One region of the Citrobacter sp. KH_055_1 genome, then DNA from elsewhere that is predicted to be linked to it. Evidence: predicted binding sites of a transcription regulator. Region 1 holds the regulator's gene; each other region holds the start of a gene.

Region 1 (3,971 bases):
GGTGGCAAAGATACGGTTCACTTTTTGCGAGGGATAATAATCAGCAACCAGCGCCTGCCATATAACCGACGCCGCACAGACGCCCACAGCCTGGATAAAGCGCAACACCAGCAAGCCGGTGGCGTTTTCGACCCAAAGCATGCCAAGACTGCTCAGCGCGAAGATGGAGAGGCCCAGTAGCAAAATAGGCTTGCGGCCATAATGGTCGGAGAGTGGCCCCCACAGAAGTTGCGCGATGGCAAAACCCGCCAAGAACAGGCTAAGGCTGGCGCTGACGGCTGATGCTGGGGTTTGCAAATCGGACTGAATAGCCGCAAATGCTGGCAAATACATATCCGTTGCCAGAAAACCGAGCACGCTAAGACCTGCCAGCCAGACTAAAAACCCTTTTCCAGGTTGCATCATTATTTCTCTTTATAAGCAATAGAACAGTGCCGCTGAGTGTAGTGAGTGAAATTCTTGCTGTGAAACGCTAATATTTGCTTATTGATTTCAAATTTTTTGCAGGCAGAGTATGTGGTCAGAATATTCCCTTGAAGTGGTGGATGCAGTCGCACGCAACGGCAGCTTTAGTTCTGCCGCCCAGGAGTTGCACCGCGTGCCTTCGGCGGTGAGCTATACCGTGCGTCAACTGGAGGAGTGGCTGGCTGTGCCTCTTTTCGAACGTCGCCATCGGGATGTGGAATTAACCCCCGCCGGGGCGTGTTTTTTAAAAGAAGGGCGCTCTGTTATCAAAAAAATGCAGATCACTCGCCAACAATGTCAGCAAATTGCCAACGGCTGGCGTGGGCAACTGGCGATTGCCGTCGATAATATTGTCAGGCCGGAACGGACCCGACAGATGATTGTGGATTTCTACCGTCATTTTGATGATGTGGAGTTAATCGTTTTTCAGGAGGTGTTTAACGGCGTCTGGGATGCGTTATCGGACGGGCGCGTGGAGTTGGCGATTGGCGCGACGCAGGCTATTCCGGTAGGGGGGCGCTATACGTTTCGCGATATGGGAATGTTGAGCTGGAACTGCGTGGTGGCAAGTCATCATCCGCTGGCGTCGATGCCGGGACCGCTCAGTGACGATACGTTGCGCAACTGGCCGTCGCTGGTACGAGAAGACACCTCCCGTACGTTGCCAAAACGTATTACCTGGCTACTGGATAACCAAAAAAGGGTGGTAGTGCCTGACTGGGAGTCATCTGCCACCTGTTTATCGGCTGGACTCTGTGTTGGGATGGTGCCAACGCATTTTTCCAAACCGTGGATCGACAGCGGAAAATGGGTTGCACTACAGCTTGAAAATCCCTTTCCTGATGCCGCGTGTTGCCTGACCTGGCAGCAAAACGATACGTCACCCGCACTGAGATGGCTGCTGGACTATTTAGGGGACAGTGAAACGTTGAATAAAGAGTGGCTGCGGGAGCCAGAGTAAGGCTCCCGCACAACAGATTATCGACGATAATCGCGGAACGGACCATCGGCCACGGAGCGACGTTCTACCAGGCGCGGGTGCACCTCAATAGACTGTGACTCTTCGCGTTTATTCACGATACGGTCTAACAGCATGTTAAAGGCCGTTTCACCGAGCGAATCTTTTGGCTGATGAATGGTGGTTAATGCCGGGGTGAAGAAGCGGGCGTTACGCACGTTGTCGTAACCAATCAGCGACACATCTTGCGGGACGCGCAGGCCCATCTCGTCAGCGGCGCAAAGCGCGCCCATCGCCATGATATCACCACCACAGAAGACGGCGGTCGGGCGGTGCGACTGGGAGAGGATCTGCTGCATGGCGCGATACCCGGATTCAGGCTCAAAATCGCCCTGGACAATCCAGTTGTCAGGCACTTTAATCAGCGCTTCTTCCATCGCCTTCATAAAGCCCGCCAGGCGTCCGGCGCCGGTGTTACGCTCCATAGGTCCTGGGATCACACCAATCTCGCGATGACCGCGTTCAACCAGATAACGGCCTGCCATATAACCGCCTTCAAAGGCGTTATCGATGACCGTATCGGTAAAATCGGCTTTGGCTTCGCCCCAATCCATCACCACCATCGGAATATGGCGATATTCTTCGAGCATGGAAAGCAGAGGTTCCGGGTATTCAGAACACATCACCAGCAGACCATCTACGCGCTTCTGCGCCATCATGGAGAGGTAGGCCTGCTGTTTCTCGAGGCTGTTCCACGCGTTGCCCAGAATCAGCGTATAGCCTTTCTGGAAGCAGTTTTTCTCAACGGCTTCGATGATTTCCGCAAAGTAGGCGGCTTCGCTGCTGGTCGCCAACAAGCCAATCGATTTAGTGTGATTCACCTTCAGACTGCGTGCCACCGCGCTTGGGGAATAATGTAGTTCTTTAATTGCTGCCCAGACGGCATTGCGCGTTTCTTCCGCGACAAAGCGTGTTTTGTTAATTACGTGTGATACGGTTGTAGTGGAAACGTTTGCTCGCTTCGCTACATCTTTAATTGTTGCCATTACATCTCACTCCAGACCATATCCTAAGTTCCTGAGAATACTCCAGGTAAACGTTTGCCTTCACACACCCTTCGCGCAACATCAGGGTTGCGGTACGCCAGGAAAACGACACGGAACGTCAGGAAGGGGTCAATGGCCGGTACGCTAATCAAGTAAGCGTGGAATTTTGTCTGATCTTTACGAAAAGGGGAAGAGTTAAAAGCATTTATCAATATAAATCGTGAGAGATTTTTACCTTCAAGTGTGCAAAAATGCGCAATATCACTTTTTGTGTGGGAATAAAAAGGAGAAAACTTGATGAGCACCGATCTGAAATTTTCGTTAGTCACCACCATTATTGTTCTGGGTTTGATTGTTGCCAGTGGTTTAACCGCCGCGCTGCATTGATGTATCGCCGAGGGAGAGCTATCTCCCTCATCCCGCCAACCCGTCCCCCCACTGCTATTGTTTGCAAATAAGCAAAAGTCTTTTGCATTTTTGTTAACTTTATTATTTTTGCGATCAATGTCATGCTTTTGACTCTTATTCTGTGTCGTGCCACGGCTCGACGTTACGGAGTCGCTGTATGAAAATAAATTATCCACTACTGGCGCTGGCGATAGGGGCGTTTGGTATCGGCACGACAGAGTTTTCTCCGATGGGGTTATTACCCGTCATCGCTAAAGGCGTCGATGTCTCGATTCCGGCGGCAGGGATGCTAATTAGCGCCTATGCGGTAGGGGTGATGGTCGGTGCACCGTTAATGACCTTATTGCTTTCTCATCGCGGGCGCCGCAATGCGCTGATTTTTCTGATGGCGATTTTTACGCTCGGCAACGTGCTGTCGGCGTTATCTCCCGATTACACTACTCTGATGCTGTCGCGTATTCTGACCAGTCTTAACCATGGGGCCTTTTTTGGTCTCGGCTCGGTTGTAGCGGCAAGCGTGGTGCCAAAGCACAAACAGGCCAGCGCTGTCGCCACCATGTTTATGGGACTCACCATCGCCAATATTGGTGGCGTTCCTGCAGCGACCTGGCTGGGTGAAACCATCGGCTGGCGCATGTCCTTTATGGCAACGGCGGGTCTGGGGGTTATCTCGATGGTCAGCCTGTTCTTCTCGTTGCCGAAAGGCGGAGCAGGGGAGCGCCCGAACGTGCGCAGAGAGCTGGCGGTGCTCATGCGCCCGCAGGTGGTGTCAGCGTTGCTGACTACTGTGCTGGGCGCCGGTGCGATGTTCACGCTCTATACCTATATTTCACCGGTGCTACATAGCATCACCCATGCCACGCCTGCCTTTGTAACCGGAATGCTGGTGCTGATTGGCGTCGGGTTCTCAATCGGTAACTATCTGGGCGGCAAGCTGGCGGACCGCTCAGTCAACGGCACGCTGAAAGGCTTCTTACTGCTATTGATGGTGATTATGCTGGCAATCCCGTTACTGGCGCGTAGTGAATTGGGTGCAGCCATCAGCATGGTAGTCTGGGGCGCGGCAACCTTTGCGGTAGTTCCGCCGTTACAGA
Region 2 (3,971 bases), 1.2 Mb from region 1:
AACGGTATTATCAGCGTTTTGGTGAAGCGATTGGTTTACTGGAGCAGGGCGATAAGCAGGCGTTTATCGACAGCTTCCGTAAGGTTGAGCACTGGTTTGGCGATTATGCCAAACGCTTCCAGAGCGAAAGCCGTACGCTACTGCGTCAGGCCAACGATAGCCGCCAGTAGCGTCGATACCGGATGGCGATGCATACGCCATCCGGTATTGTCTTACGTTAGCTCGGATCGACCGGCACCACGTTCTCACTTGGGTAACATCCCAGTACCTTCATCGAACGCGTAATTTCACCCAACTCCTTCAATGCTTTTTGCATTTCCGGCGATTCCAGGTTGGCCTGGATATCGAGATAAAACATCTCTTCCCACGGATTACCGTGAATCGGGCGCGATTCCAGCTTGGTCATAATCAGATTATGGTTGCGTAGCACCAGCAGCGCTTCAACCAGCGCACCCGCCTGTTGCCCTGTCGCTATCAACAGCGTGGTTTTCGCCGGAACCTGGTCGGAAACATTAATAGCCTTGCGTGCTAGCACGACAAAACGGGTAATGTTTTGCGTCTGATTCGCTTCAATATGTTCAAGTACCTGCAGACCGTGCAGCACGCCACCGGCTTCGCTGCCCAAGGCTGCCACGTGCGGTGAGTTCGCCTGGGCAACCTTTTCCATTGCTGCCGAGGTGCTTTCGGTATATTCGATCTTCCAGTGCGGATAACGATTGAGGAATTTGCTGCATTGCTGGAACGGTTGCGGATGGCTGTACACGGTTTCGATGCTATTCAGGTCCGTAGTACCGGAAACCAGCACGCAGTGGTCGATAATAATGGTCATCTCGCCGACGATGGAGAGGCTGGTGTGCTGCAGCAAGTCGTAAACATCGTTGATCGCGCCAGAGCTGGTGTTCTCAATAGGCACGACCGCGTAGTCCGCCTGTCCGGTTTCGACCTGATTAAAGATATCGGCAAACTTGGCGCAACCGCTTTCAATAAATTGCTCAAAATGGCGAGCGGCATACTGACGCGCAGCGAGGTGCGAATACGAGCCTTTTGGCCCCAGAAACGCGACGCGGGCGGAGTGCGGATTGATTTTATTCAGATGCTGCTGCAGGAGCGCCTGCTGGGTGAGAACGGAATCTTCAATAATGAGCTGGAACAGGCGTGTGATGTAGTGGGCATCGAGGTGATGCACTTTACCCAACTGGATCAGTCGGTCCAGCAGATCGCGCTCGCGGTCAATATCGCGCACCGGACGATGAGAAAGCAGTTTTGCTTTACCGACTTCGACGGCCAGACCACGACGCTCAGCCAGCAGGGCCAGTAATTTTTCATCCAGCGAGCTTATCTTATCGCGCAGCGCCAGTAATGGGTTTTCCGATGTCATAGTGTTGCCTTTTTTATTATCAATAAAAAAGGCCCCCCGTTGTGGGAGGCCTTATTGTTCGTCTTCGCATTATTTATCACACGACGAAACGCCTCCCATTCAGGGGAAGGTAAAAAAGAATGCGAAGAAGAACGGAATAAGTTTCATGTCAATTTCCTTTGGCTACGTCAGTTAAAGTACCTGTACTGTTTTCACCCTGTCAACAAAAAACGCGCCCGAAGGCGCGTTGGCGATACACTCAATGTAAGGGACTACTCTTCTTCTGCTTCGACGAAGTTGGCGTCTTTTACTGAAGTTGTTGCACGACGGGCTTCGCCTTTGTGCTGCACTTTATTGAGCTGCCGTTCCAGCTTGTTGATCAAATCGTTAATAGCGGTGTACATATCTTCGTGCTTAGCGCTGGCAACCAAATGTCCGTTCGGTGTATTGATGGTGGCGTCAGCAGTGAAACCCTGTGGCTCCTTGGACAGAATGATATGTGGATTAATCAGATGAGTTTGCCATTTTTCAAGTTTGGCGAGACGGTCTGCGACATGCTGGCGAATTGCCGGAGTAATTTCCATTTGTTTACTGGTAATGTTCATTGTCATAAATTTTACCTCTTGTCTTTCCCGTCTTGGTGATTCCAGCATACCTTTCCTAATGTCAAAATGTGTGATCTAAATCACATTATTTTGTCGCTTTTTGTCAAGAAAACCTTTTTGTGAGGCACCGCAGGAACAGGCGATCTTTTACTTGAGGAATACCTGAAAGCAGGCCATATTTGATAGGATGCGTTGCAGCTAAACCGCTTCAGTTACGGCGTAAACGGATAAAAAAACGGCAGCCCGAGGGCTGCCGTTTTGCATTCAGCGAGGAATCAGGTATTACTGCTGTTGGCGGCAATAATTTTCGCCACTTTTTCGGCCTGTGCAGTCATCTGCATCTGGCGATAGGCGTTTTCCATCAGCGGTAAAGCATCACGTGTTGCCTGGGTATCCGGGAAGTCACGCAGCATACCTTCTACGCGGTTCACCACAGCAACCCACGCGCCGCGTGCGGTGTAGTACTCAGCAACGGAATACTCATATTTCGCCAGGCGATCTTTCAGGAATACCAGGCGCTTGGTGGCGTCCGTTGTGTACTGGCTATTCGGGTAGCCACGTACCAGTTTGGAAAAGTCATTAAACGCAGCTCGGGCGTGCTGTGGATCGCGATCGCTGCGATCAACACCAAAGAATCCTTGCAGTGCGCTATCATCCAACGCCATATTGGTCAGGCCACGCATATACATGACATAATCAATGTTAGGGTGTGTCGGGTTCAGACGGATAAAACGATCGATGGCGGCCTGAGCGAGCGGCAGATCGGCATTTTTGTAGTAGGCGTAGATGAGATCTAATTGCACCTGCTGAGAATAAGGTCCAAATGGATAGCGATTATCCAACGCTTCCAATTGCGTTATTGCCTGTTTCCAGTTACCGTCCTGCAGCTTTTGCTGAGCAGTCGCGTAGATTTCATTTGGTGGGTTATCGGGCACCTCTTCCTTTGAACCAGAGCAACCCGCCAAAAACAGGCTCAACGTGGCTGCTGCCACCAGGTATTTCATGCGCGTCATGACGTTTTGACTTTCCTCAAAATGTTTTACGGGAGATTCTCTGTTCCTGCTCCCGGTTAAGACCAGCTACAATAGCACACTATATTAAACGGCAAAGCCGTAAAACCCAACGTTAAACGAAGAAGCAGTTTATGGCACAACGAGTAGAACTCACCGCAACAGTCTCCGATAATCAGCTCGGTCAACGCTTAGATCAGGCTTTGGCCGAATTGTTCCCTGATTATTCGCGTTCTCGCATAAAAGAATGGATCCTCGATCAGCGCGTGCTGGTAAACGGGAATCTTTGCGATAAACCGAAAGAAAAAGTTTTGGGTGGAGAACGTGTCTCCATCAATGCTGAAATTGACGAAGAAATTCGTTTTGAAGCGCAAGATATCCCGCTAGATATCGTCTATGAAGATGACGATATTCTGGTCATCAACAAACCACGTGATTTCGTGGTACATCCGGGCGCCGGTAATCCTGATGGCACGGTATTGAATGCGTTACTGCATTACTACCCGCCGATTGCGGATGTTCCTCGTGCAGGTATCGTGCACCGTCTGGATAAAGACACCACCGGATTAATGGTGGTAGCAAAAACGGTTCCGGCGCAAACGCGTTTGGTCGAGTCGCTACAGCTGCGTGAAATTACGCGTGAGTACGAAGCCGTAGCGATTGGTCATATGACAGCCGGTGGCACTGTAGAAGAGCCTATCAGCCGTCATCCCACCAAACGTACGCATATGTCCGTGCATCCTATGGGGAAACCTGCGGTGACGCATTACCGCATTATGGAGCACTTCCGTGTACACACGCGCCTTAGGCTGCGTCTGGAAACCGGACGTACGCACCAGATCCGTGTGCACATGGCGCATATTACCCATCCGCTGGTGGGCGACCAGGTCTACGGCGGCCGTCCACGTCCACCGAAAGGCGCGTCGGATGAATTTATTTCTACGCTGCGTAAGTTCGACCGCCAGGCGCTGCATGCCACCATGCTGCGCTTGTATCACC
Region 3 (3,971 bases), 1.7 Mb from region 1:
GGAAGCCATATCCAGACCGGTCAGATCCAGCGTCACCTGCTGGAAGTTAAGCAGTGCTTCCAGACGGCCCTGGGAGACTTCTGGTTGATACGGCGTATATGCGGTGTACCAACCCGGGTTTTCCAGCATATTACGCAGGATAACCGGCGGTAACTGCACGGCGGTATAACCCATGCCAATGTAGGACGTGAAGCGCTTGTTACGCCCGGCGATGGCTTTTAACTCTGCCAGCGCAGCGTATTCGGTCGCCGCCTCGCCCACCTGTGGCGGGGTTGCGAGCTGAATGTCTTTCGGCACAATCTGGCCGATCAGCGCGTTTAACGACTCGGCGCCAACCGCATTCAGCATTTCTTGCTGCTGCGCGGCGTCCGGTCCGATGTGGCGTTCAATGAAAGCGCCGCTGTTTTCAAGCTGGCTTAACGTCTGTGTCATGGGCGATGGTTCCTGAAACGTGCAGTGAATCGTGATTGTCTCTAACTCAATTGCCCGGTGGCGCTGACGCTTACCGGGCCTACATAAAACCGTAGGCCGGATAAACGCAGTGCCATCCGGCACAATCTTATTCGTCTTCCAGTAATGCCTCGTACGCAGTGGCATCCAGCAGTGATTCGATTTCGCTTTCGTCGCTGGCTTTGATCTTGAAGATCCAGCCGCCGGTGTACGGCTCGCTGTTCACCAGTTCCGGGGAGTCGCTGAGCGCGTCATTCACCGCCACAATCTCACCGCCCACCGGCGCATAGATATCGGAAGCTGCTTTTACGGATTCCGCAACCGCGCAGTCGTCGCCCGCGCTGACAGTGGCACCCACTTCTGGCAGGTCAACGAACACCATGTCACCCAGCAGTTCCTGAGCATGTTCGGTGATCCCTACGGTGTAAGAGCCGTCTGCTTCTTTGCGCAGCCATTCGTGTTCTTTACTGTATTTCAGTTCTGCTGGTACGTTGCTCATCAATCAATCTCCAAAAAGGATGAATCACGCGACGGCTTTGCCGTTACGCACAAAAACAGGTTTAGTCACTTTTACCGGCATTTCACGGTTACGGATCTGCACGATTGCCGTCTCGCCAATACCCGCAGGTACGCGCGCCAGTGCAATGCTGTAGCCCAGCGTCGGAGAGAACGTACCACTGGTGATAATGCCTTCATGCGCATTGCCCGCCGCATCGGTGAAACGCACCGGCAGTTCATTACGCAGTACGCCTTTCTCGGTCATTACCAGGCCAACCAGCTGCTGGTGACCTTTTTCACGTTGCATTTCCAGCGCTTCGCGACCAATGAAGTCGCGGTCAGCCGGTTCCCACGCGATGGTCCAGCCCATGTTGGCGGCCAGCGGAGAAATACCCTCGTCCATTTCCTGGCTGTACAGGTTCATACCGGCTTCCAGACGCAGCGTATCGCGCGCGCCCAGACCACATGGCTGTACGCCTGCGTCGACCAGCGCACGCCAGAAATCCGCGGCTTTTTCATTCGGCAGGGCAATTTCATAGCCTGCTTCGCCGGTATAGCCAGTGGTGGCGATAAACAAATCACCCGCCTGCACGCCAAAGAACGGCTTCATGCCTTCTACCGCATGGCGCTGTTCTTCAGTAAACAGCGTGGCGGCTTTAGCCTGAGCATTCGGTCCCTGCACCGCAATCATCGACAAGTCATCACGAACGGTGATGTCGATAGCGTAAGGTTCAGCGTGTTGGGTTATCCAGGAGAGGTCTTTTTCGCGGGTGGCGGAGTTAACAACGAGGCGGAAGAAATCTTCAGTGAAGTAGTAGACGATCAGGTCATCAATCACACCGCCCGACGCATTGAGCATACCGGAGTAAAGGGCTTTACCGGTTTTCGTTAGCTTCGCGACGTCGTTTGCCAGCAGATAACGCAAGAACTCCCGGGTGCGACTGCCGCGCAGGTCGACGATGGTCATGTGCGACACATCAAACATACCGGCATCGGTGCGAACAGCGTGGTGCTCGTCGAGCTGAGAACCGTAATGCAGAGGCATCATCCAGCCATGGAAATCAACCATGCGCGCGCCGCATAGCGTGTGTTGTTCGTACAAAGGAGTCTGTTGAGCCATCTTTTCCTCGTTGAATAAGCGGGGCTATCAACTCTTTCGCGGTGAAATGTTCACCACGAAACCCAGCACCGCAGCCGCTCCGGGGGCTGCGACGCAAACGTTCTCTTTGTCTTGAACTTACCACTGAAACAGACGCTAAACCATAAGTCAAAATTAACCATCACATTAGCTTATGGCTAAAAATGCCCAGATCGACGGCAGAATAAAAAACCAGTTAACCGCCATAAAATCAGAGCAACAGATAGATAAAACGAAACAAATCGTCATCAATCCATATTAAATGTGGAAAAAATGTCAAAAATGGCGTTATGAGAAAATAGTAATATTAAAAAAACTAATGCGAAAAGAAGCGTGAAATTAGATTATTTCAAATGAGAGAAGCATCCCGGCGCGCAGGCCGGGAGAGGAAAGTGTGACGGGTCTCAAACTCTTAAAATTGTCCTGACGGACGTTAGCGCAACCACTCAGGAAGATCGTTTAATCCCATCGCCTGACGGATGAGTTGTGGTTTTACGCCTGGCAGGGTATCGGCCAGTTTCAGACCAATATCACGCAGCAGTTTCTTCGCTGGGTTCGCGCCAGCAAACAGTTCACGGAACCCCTGCATACCGGCCAGCATCACCGCTGCACTGTGCTTACGGCTACGCTCGTAGCGACGCAGATAAAGGTACTGACCGATGTCTTTCCCCTGGCGTTGCAGACGTTTTAGCTCATCAATCAGCTCCGCAGCATCCATAAAACCGAGGTTAACCCCCTGTCCTGCCAGCGGATGGATGGTATGTGCCGCATCACCGACCAGTGCCAAGCGGTGCGCGGCAAACTGGCGGGCATAGCGCCCCGTTAGCGGAAACACCTGACGTTCGCTCTCAACGCGACATAGTCCCAGCCGATTATCAAAGGCGATATTCAGCGCCTGATTAAACGCGTCAACACTTGCCAGTTGCATGCGCTCTGCTTCCTGCGGCGAGAGTGACCAGACGATAGAGCACAAATGCGGATCGCTGAGCGGTAAGAACGCCAGAATGCCTTCGCCATGGAACGCCTGGCGGGCAACTGCACCGTGCGCGTCCTCGGTGCGAATGGTTGCCACCAGCGCATGATGGCGATAATCCCAGAAGGTCAGCGGGATATCCGCTTTGTTACGCAACCAGGAGTTTGCGCCGTCCGCGCCAATGACCAGGCGCGCAGTCAGCATCGAGCCATCCTTCAGGGTCAGAAAAGCTTCGTTCTCCCCCCAGGCCACTTGCTGAAGTTCTGCCGGAGCCATTAGCGTAATATCCGCCGACTGCTGCGCCTTTTGCCACAGCGCGTAGTGGACCACCGAATTTTCAACGATATGTCCTAAATGGCTATAGCCCATGCTTTGGTCATCAAATTCGATGCGCCCAAAGCTGTCTTTGTCCCAGACTTCCATCCCGTGGTAACAGCAAGCCCGACGGGCGACAATGTCTGACCATACGCCAAGACGGGTCAGTAGTTTTTCGCTGGCGGCGTTAATGGCCGACACGCGAAGCTGAGGAGGTGCATCCGCCGCCAGAGGCTGCGGAACATGTTGTTCTAATACGGCAACGCGTAACCCGCTGCCCTGCAAGCCGCAGGCAACCGCCAGTCCCACCATGCCGCCACCAACAATTGCTACATCAACACTTTGCACTGTTTGCTCCTGAAAACGGGACTATCAAATACCGTAGGCCGGATCAGGCGAAGCCGCCATCCGGCATGATTGCCATTGCATTTTCCTGATGGCGCTACGCTTATCAGGCCTACTGGCTATATTTATCGCGCGACCCAGCCCAGGGTCCGCTCCGCCAACGCATCGCGGGCTGGCGTCAATAATTCCATCGCCATAAGACCCACGTTACGTCCAACAACCAGCGGTGCCCAGCGATTGGCAAACAGATAC

What was found. Region 1 encodes PurR, which represses purine synthesis genes. Its sites were predicted from a motif close to CANGCAAACGTTTGCNTG; they were not measured.
Region 2: raiA (ribosome-associated translation inhibitor RaiA) is a predicted target of PurR. The motif match lies at 2,067-2,084, and genes of this name have one in related genera.
Region 3: gcvT (glycine cleavage system aminomethyltransferase GcvT) is a predicted target of PurR. The motif match lies at 2,159-2,176, and genes of this name have one in related genera.

Annotation. Positions count from the first base shown of each region.
Region 1 covers NZ_CM174473.1:2,446,327-2,450,297, reverse strand. Annotated here, with positions in the region: gene punC (purine nucleoside transporter PunC) at 1-402, opposite strand, end outside; gene punR (DNA-binding transcriptional activator PunR) at 515-1,426, shown strand; gene purR (HTH-type transcriptional repressor PurR) at 1,444-2,469, opposite strand; gene cydH (cytochrome bd-I accessory subunit CydH) at 2,767-2,856, shown strand; gene AC3ITF_RS11405 (MFS transporter) at 3,035-3,971, shown strand, end outside.
Region 2 covers NZ_CM174473.1:1,220,807-1,224,777, forward strand. Annotated here, with positions in the region: gene tyrA (bifunctional chorismate mutase/prephenate dehydrogenase) at 1-170, shown strand, start outside; gene pheA (bifunctional chorismate mutase/prephenate dehydratase) at 218-1,378, opposite strand; Phe leader region at 1,401-1,526, opposite strand; gene pheL (pheA operon leader peptide PheL) at 1,478-1,525, opposite strand; gene raiA (ribosome-associated translation inhibitor RaiA) at 1,630-1,968, opposite strand; gene bamD (outer membrane protein assembly factor BamD) at 2,238-2,975, opposite strand; gene rluD (23S rRNA pseudouridine(1911/1915/1917) synthase RluD) at 3,107-3,971, shown strand, end outside.
Region 3 covers NZ_CM174473.1:766,408-770,378, reverse strand. Annotated here, with positions in the region: gene gcvP (aminomethyl-transferring glycine dehydrogenase) at 1-432, opposite strand, end outside; gene gcvH (glycine cleavage system protein GcvH) at 560-949, opposite strand; gene gcvT (glycine cleavage system aminomethyltransferase GcvT) at 974-2,068, opposite strand; gene ubiI (FAD-dependent 2-octaprenylphenol hydroxylase) at 2,520-3,722, opposite strand; gene ubiH (2-octaprenyl-6-methoxyphenyl hydroxylase) at 3,845-3,971, opposite strand, start outside.